DNA from 4 places in the Kitasatospora sp. NPDC087861 genome. Region 3 is predicted to be linked to each of the others. Evidence: riboswitches for the same ligand, from Rfam matches in the RefSeq annotation. Region 3 holds a riboswitch; each other region holds the start of a gene.
What was found. A riboswitch is a leader RNA that binds a small molecule or an ion and turns the genes downstream of it on or off. The one in region 3 is predicted to bind cyclic di-AMP.
Positions count from the first base shown of each region.

Region 1: it holds a riboswitch for cyclic di-AMP, as region 3 does, so the genes downstream of both, ACIOJE_RS09985 (hypothetical protein) here and ACIOJE_RS10845 (transglycosylase family protein) in region 3, are expected to answer to the same signal.
Region 2: it holds a riboswitch for cyclic di-AMP, as region 3 does, so the genes downstream of both, ACIOJE_RS24570 (LysM peptidoglycan-binding domain-containing M23 family metallopeptidase) here and ACIOJE_RS10845 (transglycosylase family protein) in region 3, are expected to answer to the same signal.
Region 4: it holds a riboswitch for cyclic di-AMP, as region 3 does, so the genes downstream of both, ACIOJE_RS23230 (M23 family metallopeptidase) here and ACIOJE_RS10845 (transglycosylase family protein) in region 3, are expected to answer to the same signal.

Region 1 covers NZ_JBIUUS010000005.1:115,051-122,738, reverse strand. Annotated here, with positions in the region: gene aceB (malate synthase A) at 1-260, opposite strand, end outside; gene ACIOJE_RS09995 (IclR family transcriptional regulator) at 449-1,246, shown strand; gene ACIOJE_RS09990 (hypothetical protein) at 1,433-2,176, shown strand; gene ACIOJE_RS09985 (hypothetical protein) at 2,253-3,668, opposite strand; cyclic di-AMP (ydaO/yuaA leader) riboswitch at 3,671-3,837, opposite strand; gene ACIOJE_RS09980 (esterase/lipase family protein) at 4,067-5,443, opposite strand; gene ACIOJE_RS09975 (MoaF-related domain-containing protein) at 5,653-5,982, shown strand; gene ACIOJE_RS09970 (esterase family protein) at 6,140-7,282, opposite strand; gene ACIOJE_RS09965 (TetR/AcrR family transcriptional regulator) at 7,619-7,688, opposite strand, start outside.
Region 2 covers NZ_JBIUUS010000018.1:37,504-45,191, forward strand. Annotated here, with positions in the region: gene ACIOJE_RS24565 (MFS transporter) at 1-613, opposite strand, end outside; cyclic di-AMP (ydaO/yuaA leader) riboswitch at 926-1,107, shown strand; gene ACIOJE_RS24570 (LysM peptidoglycan-binding domain-containing M23 family metallopeptidase) at 1,110-2,075, shown strand; gene ACIOJE_RS24575 (APC family permease) at 2,472-4,013, shown strand; gene ACIOJE_RS24580 (DUF2470 domain-containing protein) at 4,042-4,761, opposite strand; gene ACIOJE_RS24585 (MFS transporter) at 4,951-6,168, shown strand; gene ACIOJE_RS24590 (RidA family protein) at 6,316-6,723, opposite strand; gene ACIOJE_RS24595 (IclR family transcriptional regulator) at 6,750-7,499, opposite strand; gene ACIOJE_RS24600 (sugar kinase) at 7,537-7,688, opposite strand, start outside.
Region 3 covers NZ_JBIUUS010000005.1:316,244-323,931, forward strand. Annotated here, with positions in the region: gene ACIOJE_RS10820 (sugar ABC transporter permease) at 1-293, shown strand, start outside; gene ACIOJE_RS10825 (sugar ABC transporter permease) at 383-1,288, shown strand; gene ACIOJE_RS10830 (glycoside hydrolase family 13 protein) at 1,326-3,044, shown strand; gene ACIOJE_RS10835 (LacI family DNA-binding transcriptional regulator) at 3,070-4,089, shown strand; gene ACIOJE_RS10840 (hypothetical protein) at 4,172-4,372, opposite strand; gene ACIOJE_RS10845 (transglycosylase family protein) at 4,594-5,889, opposite strand; cyclic di-AMP (ydaO/yuaA leader) riboswitch at 5,876-6,038, opposite strand; gene ACIOJE_RS10850 (hypothetical protein) at 6,469-7,425, opposite strand.
Region 4 covers NZ_JBIUUS010000016.1:177,583-185,270, forward strand. Annotated here, with positions in the region: gene ACIOJE_RS23205 (SpoIIE family protein phosphatase) at 1-1,409, opposite strand, end outside; gene ACIOJE_RS23210 (PP2C family protein-serine/threonine phosphatase) at 1,493-2,623, opposite strand; gene ACIOJE_RS23215 (TetR-like C-terminal domain-containing protein) at 2,905-3,474, opposite strand; gene ACIOJE_RS23220 (alpha/beta fold hydrolase) at 3,519-4,346, opposite strand; gene ACIOJE_RS23225 (YiaA/YiaB family inner membrane protein) at 4,476-4,754, opposite strand; cyclic di-AMP (ydaO/yuaA leader) riboswitch at 5,012-5,170, shown strand; gene ACIOJE_RS23230 (M23 family metallopeptidase) at 5,183-6,016, shown strand; gene ACIOJE_RS23235 (hypothetical protein) at 6,127-6,999, opposite strand; gene ACIOJE_RS23240 (GNAT family protein) at 7,042-7,614, shown strand.

The DNA of each region.
Region 1 (7,688 bases), 200 kb from region 3:
GCGACCTTCCAGTCGCCGGCCCGGATGTCGGCGGTGTCGGGGAGGAAGTCCAGCGTGCCGGCCTCGGCGATCTGCGCACGGCGGGTCTTCCGCCTGGCCAGGAGTTCCTGCCGACGGCCCTCGAAGGCGCGATGGAGGCCGACGACGAAGGCGACCGCCTCCGGAGTGAGCACCTCCTCCGCCCGGTGGACGCGCGGACCGGCGACAGTGACGACCGGAGCGGCAGGGGAGGCGCCGACGGGTCCCTGATCTGTAGCCATGGGCAGGACACTCCTAAGCGGTTGAGCCTGGCGAAGGGAGCTCCGGTGGGAACTTCCTTGATCGGAACCCACCTGTCGGCGAGTTCGATTCTGTAAGGTGGAGACTAGTTTCCGCGATACAGAATTTCAACGGTTTGTTGATGTGATCGCCGGGACTCTACTCCTCCCCGACAGCGAAGGGAACGCCGGTGGTTCCGACCCCCGACACAGCATCGACGACAAGCACGGACCGCGCGACCGGCGGCGTGCAGTCCGTCGAGCGCGCCTTCCAGCTGCTGGAGGCGCTGGCCGACTCCGGCGGCGTGGCCACGCTCAGCGAGCTCTCCACCAGTTCCGGCCTGCCGATGCCGACCATCCACCGTCTGGTTCGTACCCTCGTCCAGCAGGGCTATGTCCGCCAGGACACCGCGCGTCGCTACACGCTCGGCCCCCGGCTGATCCGCCTCGGCGAGACGGCCGGACGACTGCTCGGCAGCTGGGCCCGCCCGTACCTGGCCGAACTCATGGAGGCCACCGGCGAGACCGCCAACCTGGCCGTACTGGAGGGAGGCGAGGTGGTGTACGTCGGGCAGGTGCAGTCGCGGCGCTCGATGCGAATGTTCACCGAGGTCGGCCGGCGGGTGCAGCCGCACTGCACCGGCGTCGGCAAGGCGCTGCTCGCCCAGCTCCCCGAGGACGAGGCGCGCGCCATCCTCGGCCCCAACCCGCTGCCCGCGCACACCGAGTACACGGTCACCGACCCGCAGGAGCTGCTGCAGCAGCTCGCCGAGGCGCGCGAGCGCGGCTACGTGGTCGACGACCAGGAGCAGGAGATCGGCGTCCGCTGCATCGCGCTCGCCGTCCCCGGCGCACCGACGCCCACCGCCCTGTCGGTGTCCGGCCCCGAAGCCCGCATCCGGGCGCTGGAGGAGCAGACCGGCGCGTCCTCGCTGGTGCCGGTGATGCACCACATCGCGACCCGGCTGGGGCAGGTCCTCGCACCCTGACGCCTCGCCAGAACGACGCTGCTGCAGGGGACGTCGGACCGGTCGACTTCCCGTGCGCGGGTTCGCCCGTTCGGGCGGACGGCGGGCGGGTTGCGCCGTACCCCCGGTGGCGGCTCGGCCACCCTGGTGCGGACGCGGCCCGCGACGGCGCGGGCCGCCGGAACGCAAGGGCACGGGTGAGCGGCGATGGAGCGCAGCGATGCGGGGCGCGGCTGTTCTGGACACGGGGACGGCGGTCTCAGGGACGGCGGTCTCAGGGACAGCGGCTTCCGGGACGGCGGCTTCCGGGTGGGCGCCTGCGGGGACTGGGGCTACGGGGAATCCGGTCGCGGCCACGCGGCGCTCGGCAGTTCGGCGTACGGGGAGTCGACGTACGGGGAACCGGTGCGCCGGGGGTTCGGCGGGGCCTGGTTCGTCGCGGCCGTGGCGGCGGGTTGCGCGGCGGCGACGCTGGCCGCCGGCCCGTCCTGGGCGCTGCGGCGGCCCGAGCCGCGGCCGGCGGTGGACGTCAGCGTCGCCGCCACGCCGTCGCACTCCGACCTGGAGGTGGTCCGGATGGACCCGGACGCCGCTCCGCCCGGCGGCACCACCACCGTCCACGCGTTCGTGGCCAACGGCGGCCCGGACACCACCGCCTCGCCGTTCACGGTCGTGGTGACGCTACCGGACGGGGTGACGCCGGAGGGCCCGTACTTCCCGTCCGACTGCAAGGTGCTGCGGGACGGCCGCGAGGTGCGGTGCGTCTTCGGGCCCGGCCTGCCCCCGCTGCGTACCGCGACCGCGCTCGTCCCGGTCCGGCTGGACCCGGGCCTGCCGGTCGGCCGGCTCGGTGGCGGCGCGGTCGCGGTGCGCAGCCCGGACGACCGGAACGAGCGCAACAACCGGCAGCCGTTCGACCTCACGGTGGTCGAGACGGCTGCCGGTTCCTGACCGGGCCCGGCCGGCGGTCACCGGTACGCGGTGGTCACCGGTTCGCGGGTAGCGGCACCCGGTTACCGATTACTGGTTACCGGTACACGCGGACGTAGTCGGCGGCGAAGGTGATCGGGGCGGTCCCCTGCGGCGCGGGGTGGTACTGCCCCGCGCCGACCGACAGGTTGAGGATCAGGTACGCCGACCAGTTGGCGCCGACGCCCTTGCCGTCCGAGAAGACCTTGACGCCGTTGACGTACCAGTCCACCGAGGTGGCGCCGTAATACGTCCCGATGGTCACCCACTGGTCCTTCGCGATCGCGCTCGCGTCGGTGTAGTACTTGGGGTTGCCGGGGTTGACGTGGTTGGTCAGCTCCAGCAGGTTCGGGTTGTCGGGGTGGTACTCGAAGGAGTCGACCTCCCCGTTGCCGTTCTTCCAGGTCCAGAGGGCCGGCCAGGCGCCGGAGCCGGACGGCAGCTTGACCCGGGTCTCGGCGTAGTCGCCGGTCTTGACCTGGAAGCCCTCGCTGGAGCCCTCGGTGGTCAGGAAGCCGGTGTTCCAGGCCTGCTTGCCGTTCTCCAGCGTGCTGCCGCTCGGCGCGGCGGTGAAGGTGGCGACCCCGTTCGCGACGCTGACGTTGTTCTTGTTCAGCCAGTCGAGCTTGTTGTCGTCCGGGTTGTGGTTGCCGTACTTGTACGAGCTGGTCTTGTCGCCGACCCAGCGCGAACCCCAGCTGATCGGACTGTTGAACTCGTCGGACCAGGTCAGCGACTTGCCGGCGACCGGGGAGACCGGGGTGCTCGGCGACGGACTGGCCGTGGCGCTCGGGCTGCTCGTCGGGGAGGGCTTCGGGGTCGGGGTGGCGGTCGGCTTCGGGGTGGCGGTCGCGGTCGGAGCCGGGGTCGAGGTCGGAGCCGGGGTCGAGGTCGCGGTCGGAGCCGGGGTCGAGGTCGGAGCCGGGGTCGAGGTCGCGGTCGGAGCCGGGGTCGAGGTCGCGGTCGCGGTCGCGGTCGGCGCCGGGGTCGGAGTCGAGGTCGGCGCCGGGGCGTTGGAGACCACGAGCTGCTGCGAGGGCAGGTTGTGCCAGGCCCCGCCGAGGTCCTGCCAGAAGCCGAACTGGGTGTACGTCCCGGCCGGCAGGGTGCGCGCGCCGCTGGTGAAGTTCAGGCCGCTCGGGCAGATCCGCGCGTTGGAGGCGTTGCCGGGGAAGTCGAGGTTGGCGCCGGACGCGTCCCGGACGCCCACGCCGACGGTCTTCGCGGTGAAGCAGGCCGAGGAGTGCAGGGTCAGCGAGGCGGTGGTGGCCTTGGTCGCGACCATGGTCGCCGGGGCCAGCCGGTCCTGGGTGACGGTCGGAGCGGTGGCGGCCTGGGCACCGGTGACGGCCGGCAGGCCGAACAGTCCGGCGCCGGTGATGGCGAACGCTCCGGTGGCGGCGAGAGCGGCGCTGCGGCCCCGGCGGGAGGGGCGGGCGTGACGCGGCGCGCGGCGACGGGCAGGCTGGTGCATGGGAGTGTCCTCTGCGACGCCTGCGAGGTGAGCTGTCGGATTCGGGCGGAGGTGGCCCGGCCGCCGGTGGAAGCGGCTTCACCCCTAGCCACGGCCCGCACGCGGGAGCGTACGGGCCGGGCGCTGACCTTGGTTCCCCCGCTCCTGTCCGTTGTGGTGCTCGATTGCCGACCGGCGGGTGGACAGGACTCGGCGTCCCGGCGGCGGAGTCCGCGAGAGCGAACGACCGTTGCAGGCTAGGCAGACCGTACGTGAACGGACAACCCGGCCGGGTCGGTTGTCGCACAGCTCACAGTGGTGTCGATCAACGACGCTGTGTGGTGGATCCGTTGGGGTCGATCAAGGGATCGGCGGACCAGGGAAGCAGCGGATCGGAAGCGGATCAGCGGACCAAGGGATCAGTCGAGCCAGCCGTCGACCTGGCTCTCGGCCTCCGGCGCCCAGGCGAGTTCCAGGTGGTTGAGACCGGCGAGCAGCCGGGTGCCGCCGATCGTCGCGACACCGGTGGTGTCCAGGGCGCTCGCGGTGAACACGATGCCGTCGCTGGGCCCCCGGTTCTCGTTGAGCACGCCCGGGATGTCGGCCGACCCGCCCGCGAGCAGGTAGGTGCGCACCGACGCCGGGACTCCGGCCTGCTGCAGCGGCGCGATCAGCGACCCGGCGTCGATCGCCGCCTGGATGCCCTGGCCGGAGGTGTAGAAGCCCTGGCCGCCGTAGTAGGTGGTCCACCAGTCCTGGGAGGTGCCGTCCACCCCGTACCGGCCGTCCCAGCGGGCGAGCAGCTGACGCTGTCCCGGGTAGCAGTCGTGGCCGCCGGTGGGCAGCACGCCGAGGCAGGGCTGCGCGGTGTACGTGCCGTAGCAGGTCATGTACAGGTGCGGGGACGGCGCGTTGGCGGTGCCGCCGCAGGCCGGCCAGGCGGCCAGGTCGAAGGACCAGCCGTGCGCGTACACGTAGTCGAGCCCGCCGTTCGGCCCGCCGAGGGCGATCAGGCGGCGCACGTCGCCCGCGTACGCCCTCCCCCAGGACGGGCGCACCGAGGACACGTACGCCCGGGCGGCGACCTCGCCCTTGCTCCACGCCACCACGTCCACCTGGGAGACCCCGAGCCGGGCCCGGATCAGCGCGACGGCGTCGCCGACGGTCTGCGCCTGGAGCAGGTTGTCGCCCTGTTTGTGGGCGAAGCCGATGGCGAACACCCGGTGGCCGGTGCCGGCGAGGTACTGGGCCAGGCCGGTGGACGGGCAGGCGGAGGCGCCGCAGGTGCCGCTCTCGGCCGGGTTCGCCCAGGCGCGGTCGACGTTGTCGTTGGCGCCGTGGACCAGCAGGACGGGGGTCTGGCGGCCGCCGGCGTCCCAGCCGGTCGCGGAGTACAGCAGGAAGCGGCCGGAGTAGGGCTCGCCGGTGCCGCCGAAGTACGTTCGGCGGGCGCCGTCCTGGTCGCCGCGACCGTCGGCCGGGTACTGCTCGGCGCGGAAGCCGGGGGTGGTGTCGAGGTAGCGCTCGACCTTGGCCCAGCCGTTGCCGGGGGCGGGGAAGGTGGCTTCCAGGGCGAGGGGGGCGGCGGCGGCTTGGGCGGCGGAGGTCTGCGCGGTGGCGGCCTGCGCGGTGGCGGCCGCTTGGGCCGTGGTGGGGGTGCCGAGGAGGAGGGCGGCGAGGGTGAGCAGGACGGCGGACAGCGCGGTGGGGGTGCGGCGCGGCGTGCCGGGTCTCGGCGTGCGGGGTCTCGGCGCTCCGGGTCTCGTGGGGGTGGCGCTCGTGGGGGTGCGTCTCATGGGGGTGGACGGTAGGACCGGCCCGCGGCGGGCGCCCAGGTGCCGGTCATACACCCCGGAGGCCGGCACGGTGGCGGCCGGTGCCGTGGCGCACTGCCCACGGGCGCGCCTGCTCGGCTCACCGGGTCGGATAAATTGGAGGTCCGACATCTTCCGCAGTGCACAAGACCGCCGTGCACGGCCTCACGGAAACGAGGTACCGCCCCACCATGACCGCGCCCCTGCCCGCCTTCGCCGGCCGCACCTACCTCTTCCGGGCCGACAACGGCGCGGCCTTCCGCAACACCTATTCGGCCGACGGCCGGCGGCTGCGCTGGGAGGGCCTCGGCGAGTCGGCGGGCCAGTGGGAGGACGTGCTACTGCACGTCGCCGAGGTGGCACCGGAGATCTACTTCATCAGCTGGACGGAGCAGAGCGGGATCACCGTCAGCCACGTCATGGACCTCGGCCGACTGACGGTGCGCGCCTTCTGGACGTACGAGGGCGAGGGCGGCCGGGTCGGCGAGCTGCACACCGGGACGCTGGAGCGGGTGGTCTGAGCCTCGCCGCTCCCGCGCCCCGGGGCTGGTCCCCTGCTGTCGGCCTTGCCTGCCCGTTGATCCGCTCGGATCAGCTAGATCCACTAGATCCACTGGGTCCACCGGGTCTGCTGGGTCTGCTGGGTCTGCTGGGTCCGCTGGAACTGCTCGGGTCTGCTCAGACGGTCTGGTTCGGCACCTTGAGGTGCTGGGACAGCCACTCCAGCGAGGACGGCAGCAGGGCGCTCCAGGTCTCGAAGTTGTGGCCGCCGTTCTCCAGCATGCTGTAGGAGGCCTTCATCGGGGCCTGCACCGCGTCGACGAAGGCCTCGGTGTCGTGCCGGTAGTTGCCGTCGCCCTTCTTGGTACCGGCCAGCAGCACGGACACCTTCGGCTGCGGCAGGTTCTTCAGCCGCCACATCAGGTTGGCCTCGTCGCGGCGCTGCTTGCTGCCGCCGAAGAGGTCGCCCGTGGTCGGGTCGTCGGCGGCGTCGTAGTAGGCGGAGAGCGCGACGGCGGTCGGGAAGACGTCCGGGTGGCGCATGGCCAACTTGAGGGCGCAGTAGCCGCCGGTCGAGTTGCCCATGAAGGCCCAGGCCTGCGGGTCGGACGAGACCCGGAAGCTCGCCTGGATCGCCGAGGGGACGTCCTTGGTGAAGTACGTGTCGGACTGCGCTCCGCCCGGGATGTCCTCGCACTCGGTGTCCTGCGGCAGGGCCGGCGAGGGGCGCACCATGACCATGACGGTCGGCTGCATCTTCCCCTCCTGGAGCAGCTTGAGCGCCGCGCCCGGGTAGTTGAACCGCGTGATCAGGTTCTCGGCGAGCCCGGGGAAGCCGGTGCTGACGATCACCGCCGGGAACTGCCGCTGCGCGTACTCCGGTTGGAAGTACTGCGGCGGCAGGTAGACGTACCCCTCGGTGGACAGCCGGCTCGCCGCACCGTCGATCCGCACCTTGCGGATCTCGCCGGACTGGCTCGGCTCGCGACCCATCGCGCCGCCGCCCTTGACGGAGGCGTGGCCGATCGTCTCCACGAGCAGCCGACCGGACGCGTCCGCCTTGTTGTGGATCACCACCGGGCCGGTTTCGCCGGTGCCCAGCAGGTCGTCCCAACTGCTGTAGAAGGCGAAGTAGTTGTTCGCCACCAGGCCGAGCGCGGCAAGCACCGTGAGCTGGGTGGCGAGCAGCGCGCCGATCCGGCCGAGCACCGCCTGCCAGGTCTGCCTGGCGAGTCTTGGCCACAGCCAGACCGTGCCGGCCGTCATCACGACGGCGATCAATACGGTCAGCGCCAACACCTTGTGGCTCGTCAGACCCATGTCCTACTTGCTCCCACGCCTCGAACTCCCCGCCCCCTCCGCTCAGGACATCCGAGGTGGTCACCCCGGTTCCCCCGCCGGGGCGCGCGATCACCAACCCTAACGGGGCGGGGAGGCGGAACGGGCGACAGATGACAACTGACAGATAACAGATTTCGAAATCTGTTATCTGTCTGCTGTCATCTGTTCGCCGCCACCGGACCGCCGTCGCCCGCCGTCGACCGCCGACCCGACGGGCGGCTGGACTGCGGGATTCCGGGAGCGGGTGCGGAGGCGCGGGTCCGGCACGAGTACGACCGGGATCGGCAACCGCGAGAGCGGCAGCCGGAGTCGGGCTCACCCCTCCCGGTCGTAGAGCCGCAGCCCCGCCGTGAGTTCGCGCATGCAGCGGGCGCCGAGCTCCCGA
Region 2 (7,688 bases), on a different contig from region 3:
AGCGGCCGACGGCGCTCTCGTCCCGGCTCTCGGGGACGAAGCGGGAGGTGACCGCGACCACGGCGGCCGCGAGCGGCAGGTTCAGCAGGAAGATCCACCGCCAGCCCGGGCCGTCCACCAGCCAGCCGCCGACGAAGGGGCCGACCGCGGCCGCCACCCCGCCGAGGCCCGACCACAGACCCACCGCCGCCGAGCGGTCGTCCGGGTGGAAGACGGCCTGCAGCATGGCGAGCGAACCGGGGGTGAGCAGCGCCCCGCCGATGCCCTGGACGGCGCGGGCGGCGATCAGAACCTGGATGTCCGGGGCGGCGGCGCAGGCCGCGGAGGCGGCGGCGAACCAGACCACGCCGATCAGGAACACCCGGCGCCGGCCGTACCGGTCCCCGAGCGCGCCGCCGAGCAGGATCAGCCCGGCCAGGGTGAGCAGGTACGCGTTCAGCGTCCACTGCAGGGAGGCGAGCGTGGCGCCGAGATCGGCGCCGATCCGGGGCAGCGCGACGTTCACCACGGTGCTGTCGAGCAGCGCCATGCTGGAGCCGAGCACCGTCGCCAGAAGTACCCAGCGGCCCTGCGCGGTGCCCAGACGCAGGTTGCCGGCCTCAGAGGTGGTCACGGCCTGATCCTGCGCCCAGTGGGGTGTACGTGACAAGGGTCACCGGGGGGTGTGTTGATGGTGGGCGGTGCGTGAGCGGCCGGGTGCGCTGTGCTGGCGGGATGGGCGCAGCGTCGTGGATCAGTGGCGCCGGGTGAATGGATTGTGCACGTACAGTGCGGCGGATCATGCGGAGGGTCACCGTGGTCCGCGCAGTGGTTGCCGGTTCAAGTGATCGACATTGCTTCACTCGAATGGATGGGTTTTAGTTCAGCGACCGCCCGGCCAGCCCGGACGGATCCTCCGGGCGGAACGCCGAGTCCTGCCGCTGTCCGGTGGTTCGAACTGAACTCTGTACGGCAGGAGCGGGGGACCCACAGGTAAGTCGCCGGACCGGAACGGCACGCTCTCGCGTGACCGGATCCAGGGCCGGCTAGGGGTGAAGCCGCGCATGCGGCCGGGCAACTCCAGCCCGAACCCGACAGCTCACCTCGCAGGCGTCGGAGAGGAAAATCCCATGCCTGCTCAGGCTCGTCGTATCGCCCTGCCCCGCGCCGCCCGCATCGGCATCGCCACCGCCGTCACCGGTGCCTCCTTCGCCCTCCCGCTCGTCACCGCGATGAGCGCCCAGGCCTACACCGTCCCGGCCGCCCCGGTCGCGCAGAGCACCACCTCGACCAGTGCCGCTCCCGCCACCCAGGCCCCCGCGCAGGCGAGCTACCGCGTCGTCAGCGGCGACACCCTGTCGAAGATCGCCGACGCCAAGCACGTCGACGGTGGCTGGGAGGCGCTGTACGCGCACAACCGCACGGTCGTCGGTGGCAACCCGAACCTGATCTTCCCGGGCCAGCAGCTCGCGATCGCCGGCCAGGCCGCCGCTGCCGCGCCGTCCTCGGACGCCGCTGCGACCGCCCCGGCCAAGCCGGCCGCTCCGGCCGCCTCGGACACCGCCGCCAAGCCGAAGGCCCAGCTGGAGGTCCGGACCGAGGCCGCGAAGCCGTCCGCCCAGCTCCAGACCCAGGTGCAGACCGCCGCGCCGGTCGCCGCGGTCACCGCCACCCCGGTCGCCGCCACGTCCGGCTTCGTCGCGCCGTTGGCCAACCCGAAGCTGGGCACCGCCTACGGCGTGGCCGGCTCGATGTGGGCCTCCGGCCACCACACCGGCCAGGACTTCGTCGCCTCCACCGGCACCCCGCTGCGCGCCGTCGCCAACGGTGTCGTGGTGAAGGCCGGCAACGGCGGCGCCTACGGCAACGAGGTCGAGATCAAGCTCTCCGACGGCCACTACGCCGAGTACGCGCACCTCTCCTCGATCGGTGTGAAGATCGGTCAGACCGTCACCGTGGGCCAGCAGATCGGCCTCTCCGGCGCGACCGGCAACGTGACCGGCCCGCACCTGCACTTCGAGATCCGCAACGGCTCGGAGTACGGCTCGGACATCAACCCGGTCACCTACCTGCGGGCCCACGGCGTCGCGCTCTGACCCGTACCGCTTGAGAAGCCACCGCTGCTACGGGCGGAACGACCTCCCGGGATGGTCATGTCGGGTGACCGCTCGACCGGGTGATCGCCGCGGCAGCGGACATGGGCGCGGGACACGCCCAGGCCGGCCCGGCACACGAGACCTCTCTCGTGTGCCGGGCCGGCCAGCGCCTTTTCCGGCCGACGCCCTTTCCGATCAACGCCTTTTTCGGCCGACGCCCTTTCCGGGCAGGCTCGTTCGAGCGCGGGTGAGTGGAACCGAACAGGGCGTCAACCTGCCCGCGACCGGTCCGACGATCTGTTCTTGCGAGGCCTCTCGCCGCGCCCCGATGCTGTCGGGCAGTCGGCGCCCGGCGGTTCGGCGGGCGGTGGAGCCATGGCGCGCGGAGGAGGACGGATGGCCGTCCGGAGCGGGGAAACGGTCGACGGGCAGACCGGGGGAGGCGGGGTCGACCGGCTGAAGGCGGACTCGGTCGGCCTGGTGGGCGTGGTGTTCATGGCGATCGCCACCGCCGCCCCGATCACCGCGATGACCGGCAACCTGCCGATCGTCGTCGGGCAGGGCAACGGCGTCGGCGCGCCCGCCGCGTACGTCCTGGCGACCGTGGTGCTCACGGTGTTCTCGGTCGGGTACGTGGCGATGGCCCGGCACATCACCGCGGCCGGGGCGTTCTACGGGTACATCTCGCACGGGCTCGGCCGGGTCGCCGGGATGGCCTCGGGGCTGCTCGCGGTGCTCGCGTACATCGTGTTCGAGGCCTCGGTCATCGGCTTCTTCGCCTACTCGCTGCGCGGACTGGTCCGTTCGCAGCTCGGGGTGGACCTGGGGTGGGGCTGGTACGCGCTGTTCGGGCTGGTGGTGATCGGGGTGATGGCCTGGTTCGACCTGCATCTGACGGCGGGGCTGCTCGGGGTCGCGCTGGTGCTGGAGATCGGGGTGCTGGGCGCGGTCGCGCTGGCCGTGCTGGTGGGCGGCGGCGGGCCGGACGGCATCGTCGGCGAGGCGGTGAACCCGCTGAACGCGCTGACGGGGGTGGGGGGTTCGGGCGCTGCGGCGGCGGGCCTCGGCCTGTTCTTCGCGTTCTGCTCCTGGGTGGGCTTCGAGTCGACCGCGATGTACGGCGAGGAGTCCCGGGACCCGAAGCGGGTGGTGCCGCGGGCGACCCTGGTCTCGGTGGTCGGGGTCGGGCTGTTCTACGTGTTCGTGTCCTGGATGATCGTGTCCGGCAACGGGGTTCGGCACGCGATCGACGTGGCGAGCGGCGCGGTGCCGGGCAAGGACGGGAACAGCCTGTTCCTCGACCCGCTGGGCGCGTACCTCGGGGCCTGGGCGGTGAAGGTGTTCCAATGGCTGGTCGTCACCGGTTCGTTCGCCTGCGCGATGGCCTTCCACCAGTGTGCGGCCCGCTACCTGTACGCGATCGGGCGGGAGGGGTTCCTGCTCCCGGCGCTCGGCCGCACCCACCCGAGGTACGGCTCGCCGCACGTCGCCTCGGTGGTGCAGTCGGGGATCGCGGGCGCGCTGGTGGCGGCGTTCCTGGTGGCGGGGATGGATCCGTACGCGCACCTGTACACGCTGCTCGCGCTGCTCGGCACGATGGCGATCCTGATCGTGCAGACGCTCTGCTCCTTCGCCGTGGTGGGGTACTTCCACGTGCAGGGCAGGCACCCGGAGACCAAGCACTGGTTCCGCACGCTGGTGGCACCGCTGCTGGGCGGGGTGGCGATGGCCGGGGTGGTGGCGCTGCTCGTGCTCAACAAGGACACCGCGGCCGGGGCGGCCGCCGGGACGCTGCTGTTCCGGCTGATCCCGTACCTGGTGATCGGGGCCTTCGTGGGCGGGATCGTGCTGGCGCTCACCATGCGTCGGCGCAGCCCCGAGCGGTACGCGCGGATGGGGCGGGTGATCCTGGAGGAGGCCGCCGTCGAGCGGAATTGACGGTACGTCAGAATGTCGGTCTGCTGGTTCAGATCCGGTGGGCGGGCAGGCCGTGCTGGGTGGCGGTCAGCAGCTGGTGCATCCGGTGGCCGAAGTCCTCGGTGTCGGCGGCCGGTTCGGGGAAGACCAGGCGGACGTCGCGGTGGCCGTGCGGGTGGTCCAGGCGCAGCACCAGGCCGTGGCGGTCCAGGGCGAGCGGGCGGACGTCCGGGTGCTGGGCGAGCAGGTCCGGGTCGAGCAGGCGGGTGAGGACGGCGAGGGCGTCGGCGTGGTCGTCGGCGAGGTGGGTGAGCATGGCGGCCTCGTAGCGGGCCAGCGGGTCGGGCGTGGCGAGGGCGAGGTCGTCGGCGGTGAGCGCGCCGGTGCCGTACGGGGTGGCGAGGACGGCGTGGGCGACGTCCACGCGCAGGTGGACGCTCAGGCCGTCGTCGGCGAGGTGGGCCAGGTGCAGCCGGCCGGCCAGTGTGAGGCGGGCGCGGACCCGGTCGCGGACGGCGACGGGGGCGATGTCGGTGACGTCCAGGACGACCGCGAGCCCCTCGGTGGCGCCGGCGGCGGCGGTGGTGAGCGGGGTGCCCAGTGGGGCGCGCAGGCGCAGTCGGGAGTCGTGGACGGAGACCGGGCTCTCCAGGTCGTGGTGCTCGCCGCAGGCGCGGACGGTGAGCGAGGAGGTCGCGCTGAGCAGGCTGTGGACCCGTTCGGCGGTGGTGGGCTCGGGCACCTCGGCGTCGCGGGCGGACGGGCTCATGATGGACCTCCATTAGGTTAGGTGAGCCTAACCTAATGTCTGCCGAGGGGTGTGGCAAGTGGCGTGTCGGGGCCGTCGTCGGGTTGCTGTCGCTGGAGATAGGCAGCGCTTGCAAGCATCTGTGAACCTCCGTATTGTCGACGCTGGTAGTTGCACGCGCAAAGATATCTCTACGGAAAGCGGTCCCTCATGCCCCTCGCGCTCCTGGCACTGGCGATCAGCGCCTTCGGCATCGGCACCACCGAGTTCGTGATCATGGGCCTGCTGCCCGAGGTCGCCGGCGACTTCTCGGTCTCCATCCCCACCGCCGGCCTGCTCATCTCGGGCTACGCGCTCGGCGTCGTGATCGGCGGACCGCTGCTCACCATCCTCGGCACCCGGGCACCCCGCAAGGGCATGCTGCTGACGTTGATGGGCCTGTTCGTGGTGGGCAACCTGATCGCGGCCGTAGCGCCCGCCTTCGGGCTGCTGATGGTCGGGCGGATCGTCAGCGCCTTCGCGCACGGCGCGTTCTTCGGCATCGGCTCGGTGGTCGCCGCCGACCTGGTCGCCCCGCACAAGCGGGCCGGTGCGATCGCCCTGATGTTCACCGGCCTCACCGCCGCCAACGTGCTCGGCGTCCCGATGGGCACGCTGCTCGGCCAGCACTTCGGCTGGCGCTCCACCTTCTACGTCGTCGCCGGGCTCGGCCTGGTCGGCCTCGCCGGGATCGCGGCGCTGGTGCCCGTCCAGCCACGGGCCGAGGCCGCCCGGCTCGGCGCCGAGCTGGCCGCCTTCCGGACCCTGCGGCTCTGGTCGGCGCTCGCCATGACCGTGCTCGGCTGGGGCGGCATCTTCGCGATGTTCACCTACATCACGCCGATGATGACCGAACTGGCCGGCTTCGCCCCGAGCAGCGTCACCTGGCTGCTCTTCCTGTTCGGCGTCGGACTGTTCGTCGGCAACCTGCTGGGCGGCTGGTTCGCCGACCGCGCGCTGATGCGCAGCCTCACCGTGATCCTCGCGGTGCTCGCGGCGCTGCTGTTCGCCTTCACCTTCGCCGCGCACAGCAAGGTGGCCGCGATCGTCACCATCCCGCTGATCGGGCTGTTCGGCTTCGCGACCGTCGCGCCGCTGCAGAAGCGGGTCATGGACCAGGCGGCCGGCGCGCCGACGCTGGCCTCGGCCGCCAACATCGCCGCGTTCAACCTGGGCAACGCGCTGGCCGCCTGGCTCGGCGGGCTGGTCATCTCGGCCGGCCTCGGCTACGCCGCGCCGAACTGGGTGGGCGGGCTGCTGACCGTCGTCGCCCTCGGCGTGACGGTGTTCTCCGCGGCGCTGGACCGGCGCGGCGGCGCGGCGGGCGAGGGGCGGATCGTGGCGCACTCGGGCGCGGCGGTCGAGCAGGGCGTGCCCGTGGGGCGGTGAGCGCGGGGCACGGCGAAGGGCCCGGACGTCGGGGGTGCGTCCGGGCCCTTGCGTCGGTCATGCGGTTCAGGCGCCTTGCCGGCCGTGGGACTCGTGCGACCGTTCGTCGGTCGCGGGGCGAGTGCGACTGCCCGTCGGTCGCGGGGCTCAGGCGACGACGGCCTGGGCGTCGATCTCGACCAGCATCGGCTCCTGCGGCAGCTCGACGAAGATCGTGGTGCGGCAGGGCTTCACACCGCCGGGCTTGACGTTCTCCTCGATGAACTCGGCGTACACCTCGTTCATCAGCGGGAAGTCGGCCCGCTTGGTGAGGTAGACGCGGAACATCACCACGTCCTCGATGGTGGCGCCGCCGGCCTCGACGATCGCCTTGACGTTCTCCAGCGTGCGCCGGGTCTGCGCCTTCACGTCGCCGTGGTGGAGGTACTCGCCGGTCGCCGGGTCCTGCGGGCCCTGGCCGGAGACCTGCAGGATCGGGCCCTTGCGGACGCCCTGGGAGAACATCCAGGCGGGGGCGGGAGCGCCGTCGGTGCGGATCTCGGTCTTGTCGCTCATGAGCTTCCTTACGTTCTGACGGTGGATCAGTTCTGTTCCGGGCAACCGCAGTCGGCGGAGATGCTGCGGGTGGTGGCGAGCAGCTGCGGGAGGAGGTCCAGCACCTGCTCGTAGGGGAGGACGACGTCCGGGACGGAGATGGACGCGGCGGCGACCACCCGGCCGCTGCTGTCCCGGATCGGCGCGGCCACGCAGTTGATGAACGCCTCGTGCTCGGCGTGGTCCTGCGCCCAGCCCTGGGCGGCGACCTTCTCCAACTCGGCGAGCAGCGCCTCGGGCGAACTGAGGGTGCGCGGGGTGTGCGGGGTGAAGTCGATCCCGGCCACCACCCGGCGGCGTTCGGGCAGCGGCAGGTCGGCGAGCAGCACCTTGGAGACGGCGGCGCTGTGCAGGGCGGCGCGCAGGCCGATCCGGGAGTACATCCTGACCGGGTGCCGGGAGTCGAACTTGTCGATGTAGACGACCTCGCCGCCCTCGTACGCGGCCAGGTGCACGGTCTGGCCGGTGGCGGCGTTCAGCTCGGCCAGGTGCGGGGCGGCGATCCGTCGCACGCCGCGCTGCTCCAGGGCGAGGCCGGACAGGGCGAACAGGCCGGCGCCCAGGTGGTAGCGGTAGGCGGCGTCGCGGTAGACGAACCGTTCCTCCTCCAGGCTCTGGAGCAGTCGGAGCACGGTCGTCTTGTGGACGCCGAGCACCTCGGCCAGCTGGTCGAGGGAGCGCTCTCCTCCGCCGAGCTCGGCGAGGATGCGCAGGGCGCGGGTGACGGTCTGGCTCATCGTGCTCCGCCGGGGTCGTTCGGGCTCGGGTTCGTGCTCATTGTGCCCGGGCCCGCAGGGCGTCGTGGGACCGCTCCGCGGGGACGGCCGGGCCGGTGATGCCCGTCGCCGAGACCCGGGTGGCGGCCCAGTCGGCGGGCGAGGCGTCGAGCAGCGCGGCCACCACGGCGGCGGACGGCAGCTCGGCCT
Region 3 (7,688 bases):
AGCGGTTCCGCCACGTGACCCTGCCCGGGCTGCGCACCGTCTCCTCGACCGTCGTGCTGCTCGGCGTGATCTGGACGTTCAACCAATTCGCCGTCATCTTCCTGCTGTTCGGTACCAGCGGCGGCTCCGACGCCCAGCTTCTGGTCACCTGGGCCTACCGCCTCGGCTTCGGCCAACAGCCCCGGGACTACGCGCAGTCCGCCGCGTACGGCGTGATCCTGCTGTCCATCCTCATCGTCTTCACCGCCTTCTACCGGCGCTGGCTCGCCCGCAACGAGCAGGCCAACGGCTAGTAGGCCAACGGCCCCGCAAGGCCAATGGCCCCAGTAGGCCAACGGCCGCGGCCCCGGACCCAGTTGACCCACGAAGGCAGGTAACCCCGATGAGTACCACCACCGAACGTCCCGCGCCGCCGGCGAGCCCGGTACCGGCCGCCCGGCCCGCCAAGACCCGCCGCCGCGGCGAGAGCAGCCCGATGGGCAAGGCACTGGCCCACGGCGCCCTGATCCTCGCCAGCCTGGTCGCCCTGTTCCCGGTCCTGTGGATCCTCTACATCTCGCTCGGACCGGACAAGACGGACTACCTCCACCCCGGCGAGATCTTCGGCAAGTTGACCCTGTCGAACTACCACCACGTGCTGTTTGACACCGACTTCTTCACCTGGTTCGGCAACTCCTTCCTGGTCTCCGGCGTCACCACGGTGTTCGGCGTCATGGTCGCCGCCACCACCGGCTACGCCGTCTCCCGGATGCGCTTCCCCGGGCACAAGCCGCTGATGTGGTCGCTGCTGGTCACCCAGATGTTCCCGATCGCGGTGCTGATCGTGCCGATGTACACGATCCTGTCCGACCTCGGCCTGCTGGACGGCTACCTCGGCCTGATCCTGGTCTACTCGACCACCACCGTGCCGTACTGCGCCTGGCTCCTGAAGGGCTACTTCGACACCATCCCGGTGGAGATCGACGAGGCCGGCCGGGTCGACGGGCTCACCCCGATCGGCACCTTCTGGCGGCTGGTCCTGCCGCTCGCCCGGCCGGGCCTGGCGGTGGCCGCGTTCTACTCCTTCCTCACCGCCTGGGCGGAGGTGGCCTTCGCCTCCACGTTCATGCTCAGCTCCGGCAAGTACACGCTGGCCGTCGGCCTGCAGACCTTCGTCAGCGAGCACGACGCGCAGTGGAACTTCATGGCGGCGACCGCCGTGCTGATCGCGATCCCGTCCTCGGTCTTCTTCTACCTGGTGCAGCGCCACCTGGTCACCGGTCTGACCGCCGGTGCCTCCAAGTCGTAACGCTCCTCGCTCCTCTAGTCCCCAAGGGATACCGTCCATGACCCAGAACCTGGCCGACACCTCCCGGCCTGCCGCCGACGCCACCGCTCACGAGGCGGTCACCCCGGCTCCTGCGACGGGCGGGGCGTCCAGAGACTGGTGGCGGGACGCGGTCATCTACCAGGTGTACCCGCGCAGCTTCGCCGACTCCAACGGCGACGGCATGGGCGACCTGCCCGGCATCCGCAGCCGCCTGCCGTACCTGCGCGACCTCGGTGTGGACGCGGTCTGGCTCTCGCCGTTCTACGCCTCGCCGCAGGCGGACGCCGGCTACGACGTCGCCGACTACCGCGCCGTGGACCCGATGTTCGGCACCCTGCTGGACGCCGACGCGCTCATCCGGGACGCCCACCAGCTGGGGCTGCGGATCATCGTCGACCTCGTCCCCAACCACTCCTCGGACCAGCACGAGTGGTTCCAGCGCGCCCTGCGCGAGGGCCCCGCGTCCCCGCTGCGCGAGCGCTACCACTTCCGCCCGGGCAAGGGCGAGAACGGCGAACTGCCGCCCAACGACTGGGAGTCCATCTTCGGCGGCCCGGCCTGGACCCGCACGGAGAACCCGGACGGCACCCCCGGCGACTGGTACCTGCACCTGTTCGCCCCCGAGCAGCCCGACTTCAACTGGGAGAACCAGGCCGTCGCCGACGAGTTCCGCTCGATCCTGCGGTTCTGGCTCGACATGGGCGTCGACGGCTTCCGCATCGACGTCGCCCACGGCCTGGTCAAGGCCCCCGGCCTGCCCGACCTCGGCGGTTCGGACCAGCTCAAGCTACTCGGCAACGATGTCATGCCGTTCTTCGACCAGGACGGCGTACACGAGATCTACCGCAGCTGGCGCCGGATCCTCGACGAGTACCCGGGCCAGCGGATCGGCGTCGCCGAGGCGTGGACTCCGACCGTCCAGCGCACCGCCAACTACGTGCGCCCCGACGAACTGCACCAGGCCTTCAACTTCCAGTACCTGGGCACCGGTTGGGACGCCGCCGCGCTGCGCGAGGTGATCGACGTCTCGCTCGACTCGATGCGTCCGGTCGACGCCCCCACCACCTGGGTGCTGTCCAACCACGACGTCACCCGGCACGCCACCCGCTTCGCCAACCCGCCCGGCCTCGGCACCCAGATCCGCACCCCCGGCGACCGCGAGCTCGGCCTGCGCCGTGCCCGCGCCGCCACCCTGCTGATGCTCGCGCTGCCCGGCTCGGCGTACATCTACCAGGGCGAGGAACTCGGCCTGCCGGACGTCACCGACCTGCCGGACGAGGTCCGTCAGGACCCGTCGTTCTTCCGCAAGGCCGGGCAGGACGGCTACCGCGACGGCTGCCGCGTCCCGATCCCGTGGTCCGGCACCGAGGCCCCGTACGGCTTCGGCCCGGTCGCCGGCGGGCCGTCCTGGCTGCCGCAGCCGACCGAGTGGGCCGCGCTGAGCGTCGAGGCGCAGACCGGCGACCCGGAGTCCACCCTGGAGCTGTACCGCAGCGCGCTCGCCGTCCGCCGCTCCCAGGCCGATCTCGGCGCCGGGACGGACGTCGAGTGGCTGGACGGCCCCGAGGGCACCCTGGCGTTCCGCCGCGGCTCCTTCGTCTGCACGGTGAACGCCACGGGCGAGCCGGTCCGGATAGCGGCGCCCGGAAAGCTGCTGCTCTCCTCGGTGGAGCTGGTGGCGGACGGCGACGAGACGGTGCTCGCACCGGACAGCACCGGCTGGTGGGCGGTCTGACGTGGTTGCAATAGGCTCTGGGACCGTGACTACGGCGCGACTCTCAGACATCGCGGCGCAGGCGGGGGTCAGCGAAGCCACCGTCTCCCGCGTACTCAACGGCAAGGCGAACGTCTCCGCCGCCACCCGGCAGATCGTGCTGGCGGCGCTCGACGTGCTCGGCTACGAGCGGCCGACCCGACTGCGCCAGCGCAGCGCCGGCCTGATCGGGCTGATCACGCCGGAGTTGAGCAACCCGATCTTCCCCGCACTGGCCCAGGTGATCGAGCAGGTGCTCAGCCGGCACGGGTACACCCCGGTGCTGTGCACCCAGACCCCGGGCGGGTCGACCGAGGACGAACTGGTCGAGATGCTGGTCGACCGGGGCGTGGCGGGCATCGTCTTCGTCTCCGGGCTGCACGCCGACTCCACCGCCGACCACGACCGCTACGCCCGGCTGACCGGGCGCGGGGTGCCGTTCGTGCTGATCAACGGCTACAGCGAGCGGATCGACGCGCCGTTCATCTCGCCGGACGACCGGGCCGCGATGTGGATGGCCGTCCAGCACCTGGCAGAACTCGGGCACGAGCGGATCGGGTTGGCCGTCGGGCAGCGGCGGTATGTCCCGGTGCTGCGCAAGATCGAGGGCTTCACGGCCGCGATGCGCGAGGTGCTCGGGCTGGGCGGGGAGGAGGCCGAGAACCTCGTCCACCACACGCTGTTCAGTGTGGAGGGCGGGCACGCGGCGGCCGGCGCACTGCTCGACAAGGGGTGCACGGCCATCGTGTGCGGCAGCGACATGATGGCGCTCGGAGCGATCCGCGCGGTGCGCCAGCGTGGGCTGTCGGTGCCGCAGGACGTGTCGGTGGTCGGCTTCGACGACTCGCCGCTGATCGCCTTCACCGAGCCGCCGCTGACCACGATCCGCCAGCCGGTCGAGGCGATGGCCACGGCGGCGGTGGACGCGCTGCTGGAGGAGGTCGGTGGAAACGCGGCCCAGCGCGGGGAGTTCATGTTCCAGCCGGAGCTGGTCATGCGCGGGTCCACGGGGGCTTGCGCGCGCTGAGCGTAGACGGAGGACGGGCGAACGGGCCCCGGGAGAGCGGTTGCTCTCCGGGGCCCGTTTCGCGTGTCGCGGGTGCGTCGGGTCAGCCCTCGTGGTCCGTGGAGGGGCGCTGGGGGAGCCGCCGGCCGTCGAGCGCGTCGCCGGTCCGGGTCTCGGTGCGGCGGCCGCGGGCCAGGTAGTCGCGCAGGACCAGTTCGACGGCGTCCTGGGGGCTCTTGGTGCCGGAGAGCATCATCGCGTCGATTGCGAGGTTCGCGTCGAGTGTGACGGTGACCTGGGCCATGGTGACTCCTCCTCTGCTGCGGAGCAGCAGCATGCCCGCTGGCGCGGGCTTTGACCATGGCCCCTGGTCGTCGGGGGCGGGATGCGCCGGAACCCCCGGAGGAGCGACCAGACTCTCCCCGGGGGCGGGCGACGGCTGACAGGTGACAGATGATGAAATCTGTTATCTGTTATCTGTCAGCCGTCATCTGTTACCTGTTCCTTGTCGCTCGCCCGTCGTCCTCAGACCCGGCCGGCGAAGTCCGGGGCCCAGTTGGCGACGGTCTGCAGGCGCACGCCCGAGCTCGGGTTGGCGGCCTCGACGTACTGGCCGCCGCCGATGTAGATCGCGACGTGGTAGACGCCGGAGTCCTTGCCGTTGTTGGACCAGAACAGCAGGTCGCCCGCCTGGAGGCTGTCCAGCGAGACGTGGGTGCTGGCGGCGGCCTGGTCGGCGGCGACGCGCGGGACGGAGACGCCCGCGGCACGCAGCGCGGCCTGGGTCAGACCGGAGCAGTCCCAGCCGCCGTTGCCGGTGCCGCCGTAGACGTAGGCCTGGCCGACCTTCGACTTGGCGAAGGAGACCGCGGCGGCCATGCTGCCGGTGGCGGTCTGGGCGGGGGCCTGAGTCTGCGCCTGGGCGGCCGGCTTCGAGGCCGGGGCCTGGCTCTGCGCGGCCGGCTTGGCGTTCACGGCACCGCCGTTGGAGGTCTGGCCGGACTTCTGCGAGCGGTCGAACCAGGTGAAGCCCGAGCCGGACTGGTCGGCCTGCGCCGACTGCTGGGCCGCCTGGCCGCCGTCCTTGAACGACAGGCGCTGGCCCGGGTAGATGGTGTCCGGACCCTCGGTCAGGGTGCCGCGGTTGAGCTCGTACAGCCGCTGCCAGCCGCCCTGGACGTTGTTCTTGTCGGCGATCGAGGACAGCCAGTCGCCGGCGGCGACGGTGTAGTCCCCGCCCTGGGCCTGGGCGTTGCCCTGGGCCTGTGCCTGGTCCTGGGCCGGCGCGGCCGGCTTCGAAGCGGGCTTCGTGGCGGGGGCCTGGTCCTGCGTCGGCTTGGCGGCCGGGGCAGCGGGCTTGGCGGCAGGCTTGGCGGCGGTCGAGCCGGTGGTCGAACCGGCCGCGGTGTCGACGGACGCCGCGGCGCCGCCCTTGGTCAGGCCGGCCTGGACGGAGCACACCGGCCAGGCGCCCGGGCCCTGCGAGGCGAGCACCTTCTCGGCGACGGCGATCTGCTGGTCCTTGGTGGCCCGGTTGGCCTGCGGGGCGTAGGCGGTGCCACCGAAGGCGGCCCAGGTGCTGGAGGTGAACTGCAGGCCGCCGTAGAAGCCGTTGCCGGTGTTGATGCTCCAGTTGCCGGTGCTCTCGCACTGGGCGACCTTGTCCCAGGTGGCGACGGAGGCGGCGGAGGCGGTGCCGGAGGTGAGGCACGGGATGCTGAGGCCGACGCCCGCGACGCCGATGGCGGCGATCACGCGTCGGGTGCGGCTGGACAGACGGGTGCCGTTGGTGGGCAGCATGAAGACGCGGTCCTCTCCCACGCCTGCGAGGTGAGCTGTCGGATTCGGGCTGGAGTTGCCCGGCCGCGCTGTGGGCGCGGCTTCACCCCTAGCCCTGAACCGTTCCGAAGAGCGGTCCGGGGCGACTTACCTGTGGGTCCCCCGCTCCTGCCGTGATGCGTTTTCGCGCTGCCAGGACATCCGACGGCAGGACTCGGCGTCGCGGATGAACTGGGTCCGTGTGGCCACGAACGGGGAGCACGTTAAGCAGACTTAAGTTCAAACTGCAAACACCTGTGATGCACATCACGGTTTGGTGAGAAGCGCCATTTCCCTAACCCATCATGATCGGAAATGACCGTTTTTCGGCAACGTCGCTATAGGCGTACGTAACTGTCTGAGCTTCAGGGAGTGAGTGACGGCGCGTCGGGTCGCATGAGGGCATAGGCGCGGGAAGGGGGTGTGGGTGCGCCTCGACAGCCGGGGGGTACGCCAGGCGGCGGCGAACAAATGCGAACAGAACGGACATTACTCTCATTCGCCCCTTAACTCCCGTACGGGACAAGCCGAAAGGGCCCGGAACGCTACCGTCCCGGGCCCTCTCGGTGCGCGTGGTGTCCGTTACCGGTCGGCAGGCCCCTCGGCGGCGGCGTGAGCCGCGTGGGCGGCGCGACCGGCGTGGGTGCCCTCGGCGGCCTCCGCCTCCGCCTCTGCGGCGGCCTCGGCCTCCGGGGAGGGTGCGGGCAGCGCGGCCAGGTAGGTGGAGGCGATCAGCTGGCCGACCGTCGGGTAGGCGCCCAGCGGCGCGGCGGACGGGCAGCCGGTCTCCTCGGCGGCCGCGGCGAGCAGCTCCGAGTCGGCCTCCGGCCCGATCACCAGCGGGGCCAGCGCCGGGCGCTGGGAGCCGGTCTCCTTGAGGTGGTTGACGGCCGCGGCGACCGAGCCGGGCACGTCGAGCGCGGCGGGGACGACCGGGACGGCCAGTCGGGCCGCCAGCAGGACGCCGGTGATGCCGGCCGCCGCGGCGGCGTCCTCGCCGCCGACGGTGGTGAGCACCACGCCGTCCGCGGCGGTCGCGATGGCGAACAGCCGGGCGCGGTCGGCCCGGGCCAGGCCGGCCTCGGACAGTCGCACGTGCACGGCCTCGGCGAGCAGCGGGTGCGGGCCGAGCACGTCGGTGACGGGCGCTCCGTACTCCGCGGCGAGGGCGTGAAGTTCGGTCAGGAATCCGTGCGGGCCGGGTACCAGCGGTACCAGGACCGGTGCGGGCAGGCCGGCCTCGGCGGCCATGGCCAGCAGTTCGGCGACGGTGTGCTCGTCACCGCCGGTGCTCTCGGCGGCGTTGCCGGGGAGGTAGCCGACGGCGGTCTGGACGCCGCCCTGCTCGCTGCGGACGATCGACAGCAGCTCCTCGACGACCGAGCGGGACTCGGGCCCGGCGGTCGCGGGCACGGCGAGCACCAGGGCCGGGGAGCCGGCCGGGATCTCGGGGCGCTCGGGGCGGCGGTGGCGCCCCCGCGCACGGGAGCCTGGACTACGGACGGGCAGTGGCGCGCCCGGGATGGCTGCGGTGCTCATGCCGGAGATCGTAGGACATCGGCCCGTCAGGCCTGCAGTCGGCTGCCGTTCGGGTTTCGCGTGGTCATGGTGCGTGCGCCGCGCATCCGGTGTGCCGTCCGGGTGGTTTGCCCGCAATTCGGACATATCTCCCCCTGGCCTCGGATGGTCACCGCCAGTTGCCATGACGTGTCCGACGGGGCGTCGAGTTGCGACTGTGGCGCGTGAGATGTCTCACAGCTTGAGGTTCGCTTGACGGAGGGTCACGGCGGTGCGACTCCCGG
Region 4 (7,688 bases), on a different contig from region 3:
AAGGTGATCAGGCAGGAGCCCACCTGCCGCCCGGAGGCGACCAGCGGCAGCACCGCCCAGGCGGCCGGGGTGAGCGGGCCGTGCCGGACCCGGCCCGCGCCGGGCTCGCTGAACAGCGGGGCGGAGCGGGTCAGCGCGTGCTGCATCACGTCCTCGGAGAGGTCCGCCAGGCGGGTCAGCTCGGTGCGGCGCGGCCCGCCGTACACGGTGTGCGAGACGGGCAGCAGCCGGCCCTCGTCCACCAGGTCCAGCACGATGCTGGCGGCGCCGAAGGTGGGGCGGGCGACGTCGGTGACGGCGGTGGTGACGTCCCGGACGGTCACCGCCCGCGACAGCGCCCGGGTGAGCGCGAGCAGCAGCGCCGTCCGGGCCCCGGCGGGGGTGCCGCGCTGCTCTCGGTTCTGCTCCCGGCCCTGCTCCCGGCTCTGCGCGCGGCTCTGTTCTCGGTCGGTGAGGAGCCCGGCGACCCGGACCGGCCGGTCGTGGACGTCCAGCATCACCTCGCCGGTCTCCTCGATCCGCGCCACCTTGCCGCCCCGGCGCAGCACCCGGTACTCGATCCGGTACCGCCCGCCGGTGGCGAGCGCCTCGGCGAGCGCGGCCTGGACGTCCGGCAGGTCCTCGGGGTGGACGATCCGGTCCAGCTCCGGGGCGGAGCCGTCGGCGGTGGCGGGCTGGCCGGTGACCTGGAACGCCGCGGCGTCCCAGTAGCTCTCCCCGGTGACCAGGTCGCGTTCGAAGGCACCGTGCCCGGCGGCCCGGACGGCGAGCGACAGCATCGGGTGGGCCAGCCCGGCGGGGAGGCTCCCGTCCCCGTCCTGCGGCGTCTCGGCCGGGCCCCGGGGTATTCGGGCGTCCGCGTGGTCGAGCAGGTGGGACAGCCGGTGGGCGCAGGCCTCGCCGATGGTCTCCAGGACGTCCAGGTCGCGGTGGGGGACGGTGCCCCGGTGGGCCAGCGCGAGGGAGAGGACGCCGACCGGCCGCTCGTCGACGATCATCGGCAGGGTGATCACGGCGACCATTCCGGTGCCCATGCCGGCGTTCTTGTTCGGGTAGTCGATGCTGGTGTGCTCGGGGCTGAGCAGGTACGGGCGGCGCAGCCGCAGGGCCATCGCGGCGGGCAGGTCACTGGCCGGATCGACGGTGCTGTAGCGCTCGTGGGCCCAGTCCGGAAGCCCGTGCGAGGCGGTCAGCCGGAGCATTCCGACGGAATCCAGCAGGTAGAGCGCGGATCCCTCGCCGGTGATCCAGCCCGGGCCCTCGGCGAGGACGGTGCCGAGCAGGTCGGCGGCGGTGGTGCAGCCGAGTAATAAGCGCACACAGCGCATGGCGCTGCGGGCGGTGGGACTGCTGCGCGGCGTCCGGCTCTCGTCCTCGGAGGGGGAGGCCCACGGCGAGGTCAGGTCCATCGGGATACCCGGCCTTTCCGCTCCGAGGGGGTGGGTGCCCTAGGGGTGCCCGAACGGGCACTTAATTCTTAATACCTCATTTCTCAAGCGGGTGCTGGAGCGGCCGAATGGGGGCCCAGGCGTCTCACCAGCACCAGCGTCCGGTCGTCCGCCGCGTCCGGCGCCACCGTCCGGACCAGCCGCTCCGCGGCACCCCGGGTGAGCTGCTGCTGCGTCCGCCAGGTCCGCACCACCGGCTCGGCCGCGGCCAGCAGCCGGCCCACCCCCTCGTCCAGATCCCGGCCCGGCACCTCCACCACGCCGTCGCTGAACAGCAGCAGCGAGTCGCCGCGCCGCAGCCGTCCCGACACCGCCGGATACGGCGCGCCCGACACCAGGCCCAGCGCCGGGCCGCCGTGGCCCGACCGCTCCCAGCCGCCGCCGTCCGCCCGGCAGTACTGCGCGGGCGCCGGATGGCCGGCGTTGAACAGCCGGTAGTCGCCCGTCGCCGGCCGCAGCGCGAGGTGGACGGCCGTCGCGAAGTCGTCCTCCCAGCCCATCCGCATCAGGTGGTCGTTGGCCGCCGGCAGGAACGCCTCCGGCGGCACCCGGCCCAGCAGCATCGCGAACGCGCCCGACAGGTGCGTCGAGCGGGCCGCCGCCCGGCTGCCCTTGCCCGACACGTCCACCAGCACCAGCTCCAGCAGGTCCTCCTCCGGACGGTGGGCGCACAGCAGGAAGTCCCCCGAGAACGAGGTGCCGCCGGCCGGTGCCAGCGCACTGTCGAAGTGCCAGTCCAGCAGCCGCTCCGGAAGCCGGGCCAGTGCCCGGGTGTGCTCGGCCAGCTCCAGCAGCATCGAATCGCCCTGCGTCCCGCGCAGGCCCAGCTGGTGCCGGAACCGGTTCGCGGCCAGCACCGTCACCCCGGTCGCGGCCAGCACCAGGGTCACCCCGATCCGCACCCCGCGCGGGTCCTGCACCACCGCGCCCAGCACACCACCCGCCAGTGCCACGCACACCAGCACCAGCAACTGCCCGCGCCGCAGCAGCAGCCCGCCGACCACCAGCGGCAGCACCAGCGCGGACGGCGGCCAGCTGTACGGCAGCGCGATCGGCAGCAGGCCCAGCACCGCCGTCAGCCCGAGCAGCACACCCAGCGCGTTCCGTTCCGCCCGCGCGTCCCCGTCCAGCAGTCGCCGGTACCACCGCCGCGCCCTCGCCAGCAGTGCGGGCACGTGGACCTCCGCCAAGGGGTCGGCGGTCCCCGGTCATGACCACCAGTCAGCCCGGCCACACTAACCCGTCCACCCCCACCGCCCCCGACAACCAGTTCGACACCACCCCGCCATCCCACCCCCACCCGCCACCAGAAGTCGGCCCCGCCGACTTCTCGTCCCGGCCCGATCGTGCGTGTGGGCCCGCCGGCCATGTCAGGTGCGCTTCGCGCTTGCCTTGCGCGAGAAGTCGGCGAGTCCGACTTCTCGGTCTGTTGCGCTGGCCGGGGAAGTCGGTGGGGTCAGGGGGTGGGCCAGGTGCGGAGGCCGGTGGTGAGGACGGTGATGAGGCGGTTCTGGGTGGTGGCCAGGTCTTCGGCGAGTTGGAAGCCGCCGCCGATGGAGAGGGAGGCGAAGCCGTGGGCGACGGAGCGGACGGTGCGGGCGGCGTGGATCGCCTCCGCGCCGTCGAGGCCGTACTCCCGCAGGACGGCGATGATCACCCCGACCAGCCGGGCCGCCGCGTGGGTGAGGTCGTCGTCGGGCTGCGGGGCCTGGGGGAGGGCGGTGTAGCGGTGCGGGTGCTCGGTGGCGTACGCGTGGTAGGCGCGCAGGACGGCGGCGACGGCGTCGTCCCCGCTGCGGCCGACGGCGGCCTCGGCGAGCCGGTCGGCCAGTTCCTCGGTGACCCGGACGGCGATCAGCCGCCGCAGTTCGGCGAGGCCGCCGCTGACGTGCTTGTACAGCGACGGGGTGGCGACCCCGGCCCGGGCGGCGACGGCGGCCAGGGTGAGGGCGTCGAGGCCCTGCTCGTCGATGAGGGCGAGGGCGTGGCCGACGACCTGGTCGGGGGTCAGTCCTACTCGGGGCATGGGTGCGGTCTCTCCGGTGGAAGGGGCGGCGGGGCCGGGTCGGCTCAGGCGAGTTCGGCGAGGAAGGGCAGCAGGGCGTCGGCCGTGGCCTGCGGGTTGTCGGCCATCGGGTAGTGCCCGGACCCCTCGATCATCACCTTCCGGGCGCCCAGCGCCGAGGCCTGCCGGTCGGCGACGACCTCCGGCTTGGGGAAGTCGGGGTCCTTGCTGCCCATGACGACGAGCGCCGGGCAGCGGACGGCCTCGGTCCAGCCGACCGGTGCGGAGTCGCCGGCGACCTGCCCGCGGGTGGCGGTCTTGCGGCCGGGGGTGCGCAGCGCGGCGACGAGTCCGTCGACGTACGCGTCGAAGTCGGCGGGCTTGGCGCCGGGGAAGGCGAGCTTGCGGTGGTACAGGCCCCAGAAGGCGGGCCAGTGGACGAGCGCGGCGCCCATGGCACGGACGACGCCGCGCATCAGGGCGTTCGGCGGCGGGTTCTCGATGAAGGCGTCCAGCAGGGTGATGCCGGCGACGCGGGCGGGGGCGTCCCCGGCGACCTTGACGACCGTCGCGCCGGTGTAGGAGTTGCCGACCAGGACGGCGCGCTCGATGCCGAGGTGGTCGAGCAGGGCGAGGACGTCGGCGGCGATGGCGGTGGGGGAGTAGTCGTCCCAGACGATCGAGGATTCGCCGAAGCCGCGCAGGTCCATGGTGACGACCCGGTGGCCGGCGGCGGTCAGCAGGGGGCGGAGGTGCCGGTACGCGGCGCGGGTGTCGAGCATCCCGGGGAGCAGGACGACGGGGGTGCCCTCGCCGTGCCGGGTGTCGTCGTAGGCGATCCGGCCGCCGTGGACGTCGAGGTACTGGGTGCTGGGGGCGCTGGTGGCGTTCATGGTGGGCCTCCTGGGACCGCCGGTGCGGGTCATCGGCCGTTCTGCCGATAGCCATAAAGCTAAGGCTAATAGCCTTAGCCGTCAAGCTCTCGGCAGGCAGTCGGAGTGCCGACCCTCGGAGTCCGCCCCTCAGGCCCCCTCGACCTTGAACGGGTCGTGTTCGCTGAGCAGCTTCTCCAGCCGGGCCTGGTCCACCCGGGTGACGATCTCGTTCGTCTCCTGCCGGTCGCGGATCACCTTGGCCAGCGTGAAGGAGGAGGTGACGGTGTAGAGGAGGCCGATGCCGAGGAAGGCCCGGGTCCAGCCGCCGACCGGCAGGTAGGCGATTCCGACGGCGAGGGCGCTGCCGGACAGCGCGAAGGACAGTACGGCCTGGAGGTGGTACGCGGCCGTCGTGCGTGACTGCATCGGTGCGTTCATGGCGCCAGAATGCGGCGGCGCGGCCGGGCCGCACATGAGTAGGAGTACTCAGGTGGGGGGTCGTTCGTTGACGTCCGATCATGTTAGGTGGCGTCAATGGTGGTCAAGGGTCGCAAAACGCCCATCGTGTCCCAGATTGCCCCGCCCGTCTCCGGTCGTCCCGAGCGAACGGCTTGGAATCAGGGCCTCCTAGGATTAACGTTTGATAACGCAGCGCGGTCGTCAACGCCGTACCCAGACGGCACCGTGCGCCGTCGCCTAATCCCGCCGGCCGGCCTCCGGGCAGGTCAGGGAGCCGGGGAACCACGTTCCTTGGGGTGAATCGGCAGGGCTCCGGCCCGGCCGTAGGAGACCTTCCTGCTCCGAACCCGTCAGCTAACCCGGTAGGCGCGAAGGAAGGAAAGGAGCGCGCCTCCGTGGCGTCGACGCACACCCCGGCACACCCGGCCGGCCCCGCAGCCGGTACCCAGCTCCTCGACCACCCCGGCTCGGACAGCCCCGAGCACTCCGGCCCGGACGTCGAGACCAACCGGCACCGGATGCCGCGTCAGACCCGTGGGGCCTCCCCGCTGCTCGGCGTCACTGCCGTCGCCGCGACCCTGGGCGCCACCGGCTTCGCCTCCGCCACCCCGGCTGCCGCCCCCGCCATCGAGGCCCCGGACGAGACCCCGGTCGCGCTCTCCGCCGACCCCGGCCTCGCGCTCGCCGCCCGCATCCAGCAGCAGGCCGACAGCCAGCGCACCGCCGCCGAGGAGGGCGCCCGCGTGCAGGCCGCGAAGGAGGCGGAGGCCAAGGCCGCCGCCAAGGAGGCCGAGGCCAAGCGGGCCGCCGACGAGGCCGAGCGGGCCAAGGCCGCCGCCCTCACCCTGCCGGTGCGCGACTACAACCTCTCCGCCCACTACGGCCAGAGCGCCCGCTACTGGGCCCACCTGCACACCGGCCTGGACTTCGCCGCCGACACCGGCACCCCCGTCTACGCGGTCGGCCAGGGCACCATCACCTCGGCCGGCTGGTCCGGCTCGTACGGCTACCGGATCGTCGAGACGCTGCCCGACGGCACCGAAATCTGGTACTGCCACCTCTCCTCGATCATCAAGGGCTCCGGCAAGGTCGGCTCCGGCCAGCAGATCGGCAAGGTCGGTGCGACCGGCAACGTGACCGGCCCGCACCTGCACCTGGAGGTCCGCCCCGGCGGCGGCGCCCCGGTCGACCCGGAGACCTGGCTCCAGCAGCGCGGCCTCAACCCCTGACGCACCCGCGAAGCCCCGGCCGCACACCGCGCGGCCGGGGCTCCGTCACATCACGCCCGGACGCGCCGGGCTCAGACACGCCGCGCCCGCACACGTCACTCCTGCACACGTCACTCCTGCGCCAGCCCCGCCAGATACGTGTCGATCTCCTCCTGCCCCGGCTCCGGTGCGAGGTCCGGGAACTCCGTCACCAGCAGCCGCGGCAGCCCGGGCGCCGTCCACTCCCCGTACAGGTCGAGCGCCGCCTCCGCCGCCGCGTCCTCGAACTCCCCGAAGTCCCCGGCGAGTTCGTCCGGCATCGGCCGGCCCAGCGCGGTCAGCTCGGCCAGGTTGCGGTAGCTGCGCCGCATCAGGCCCTGCTCCAGCAGCCGGCGCGCGCCATCGGTGGCCATGCCGACCGACAGCACCCGGGCCGGGCCCCAGCCCTGCTCGTCCACCTCGTCCAACCAGCCGGCCTGCCCCAGCGCGGCGAACGCGGCCAGCCGCTCGTCCTGCGTCAGCTCCCGGAATCCGGCCAGCCAGGCCCGGACCTCGGCCTCGTCCGCGACGTCCACCCCGTGCGCGTGCAGCAGCAGCGCGTACAGCCGGGGCCAGGTCACCAGGTCGGCGCGGCGCAGCAGCCCGGCCGCGACCTCGCCCTGCCACTCGGCCTCGGCGTGCAGCCGCTCCTGGCGCTTGGCGTTGAGGCGCTTGGCCGCCCGCTGGTGGTCGACCACCAGCCGCACGGCGGCGCCGTACGCCAGCGGGTCCGCCTCCGGCTCGGGTTGGACGTACAGGTAGAGCCGCTCGTACAGCAGGTGTTCCACCGCGGTCGAGGTCAGTTCGGGCCAGCCGTCGTGCATCCTGCCCTCGCCCAGCTCCAGCAGGGCCAGCACCGCGCGCAGCGGCGCCTCGGCCACCGGGGCGCGGTCCTGCGCCGCCGCCCAGGCGAGCAGGTCGGCGGCCCTGGTGCGCGGGGCGAGTCGCAGGTCTTCGTCGTTCATAGCTCGAACGGTAGCCGCTGGCCGGGGGTAGGGTCGGCTGCCATGGTCCCCGTCCGACTCACCGGCCCCCGCCTGGCCATCCGCGAGTACCACCACACCCCCGGTGACGTGGACGCGCTGTACGCGCTGTTCGGTGACCCGGAGGTCACCCGGTACCTCCCCTTCGATCCGCGCGACCGCGAGACCTGCGCCGACCAGATCGAGCTCTACCTGGAGGAGGCGATGGCGCCGGAGCGGGACACCTACCGGCTCGCCGTCACCCGGCGCGCCGACGCCGAGGACCCGGCGGACGCCGCGCCGATCGCCCACGCTTCCCTCACTCTCGGCGGGTACCGCTCCGCCCACCTCGGCTACGTGCTGGACCGCGAGGTCTGGGGCCGCGGCTACGCGGGCGAGATCGCCGGGCTGCTCTGCGACCTCGCCTTCGGCCCCCTCGGGCTGCACCGGCTGGCCGCCCGGGTCGACGTGGACAACGCGGCCTCCGCCAAGGTGCTCACCCGGCTCGGGTTCCAGTGGGAGGGGCGGGTCCGGCACGACCTGTGCAAGGGCGGCGTCTGGTCCGACTCCCACCTGTACTCGCTGCTCGCCGACGAGTGGCCGGGCGCGGACGGCTGACGACCCGCGGGGACGGCCGCCCGGCTCTCCCTGCCCGGCCCTCCCCGACCACCCTCCCCGACGACCGTCCCCGA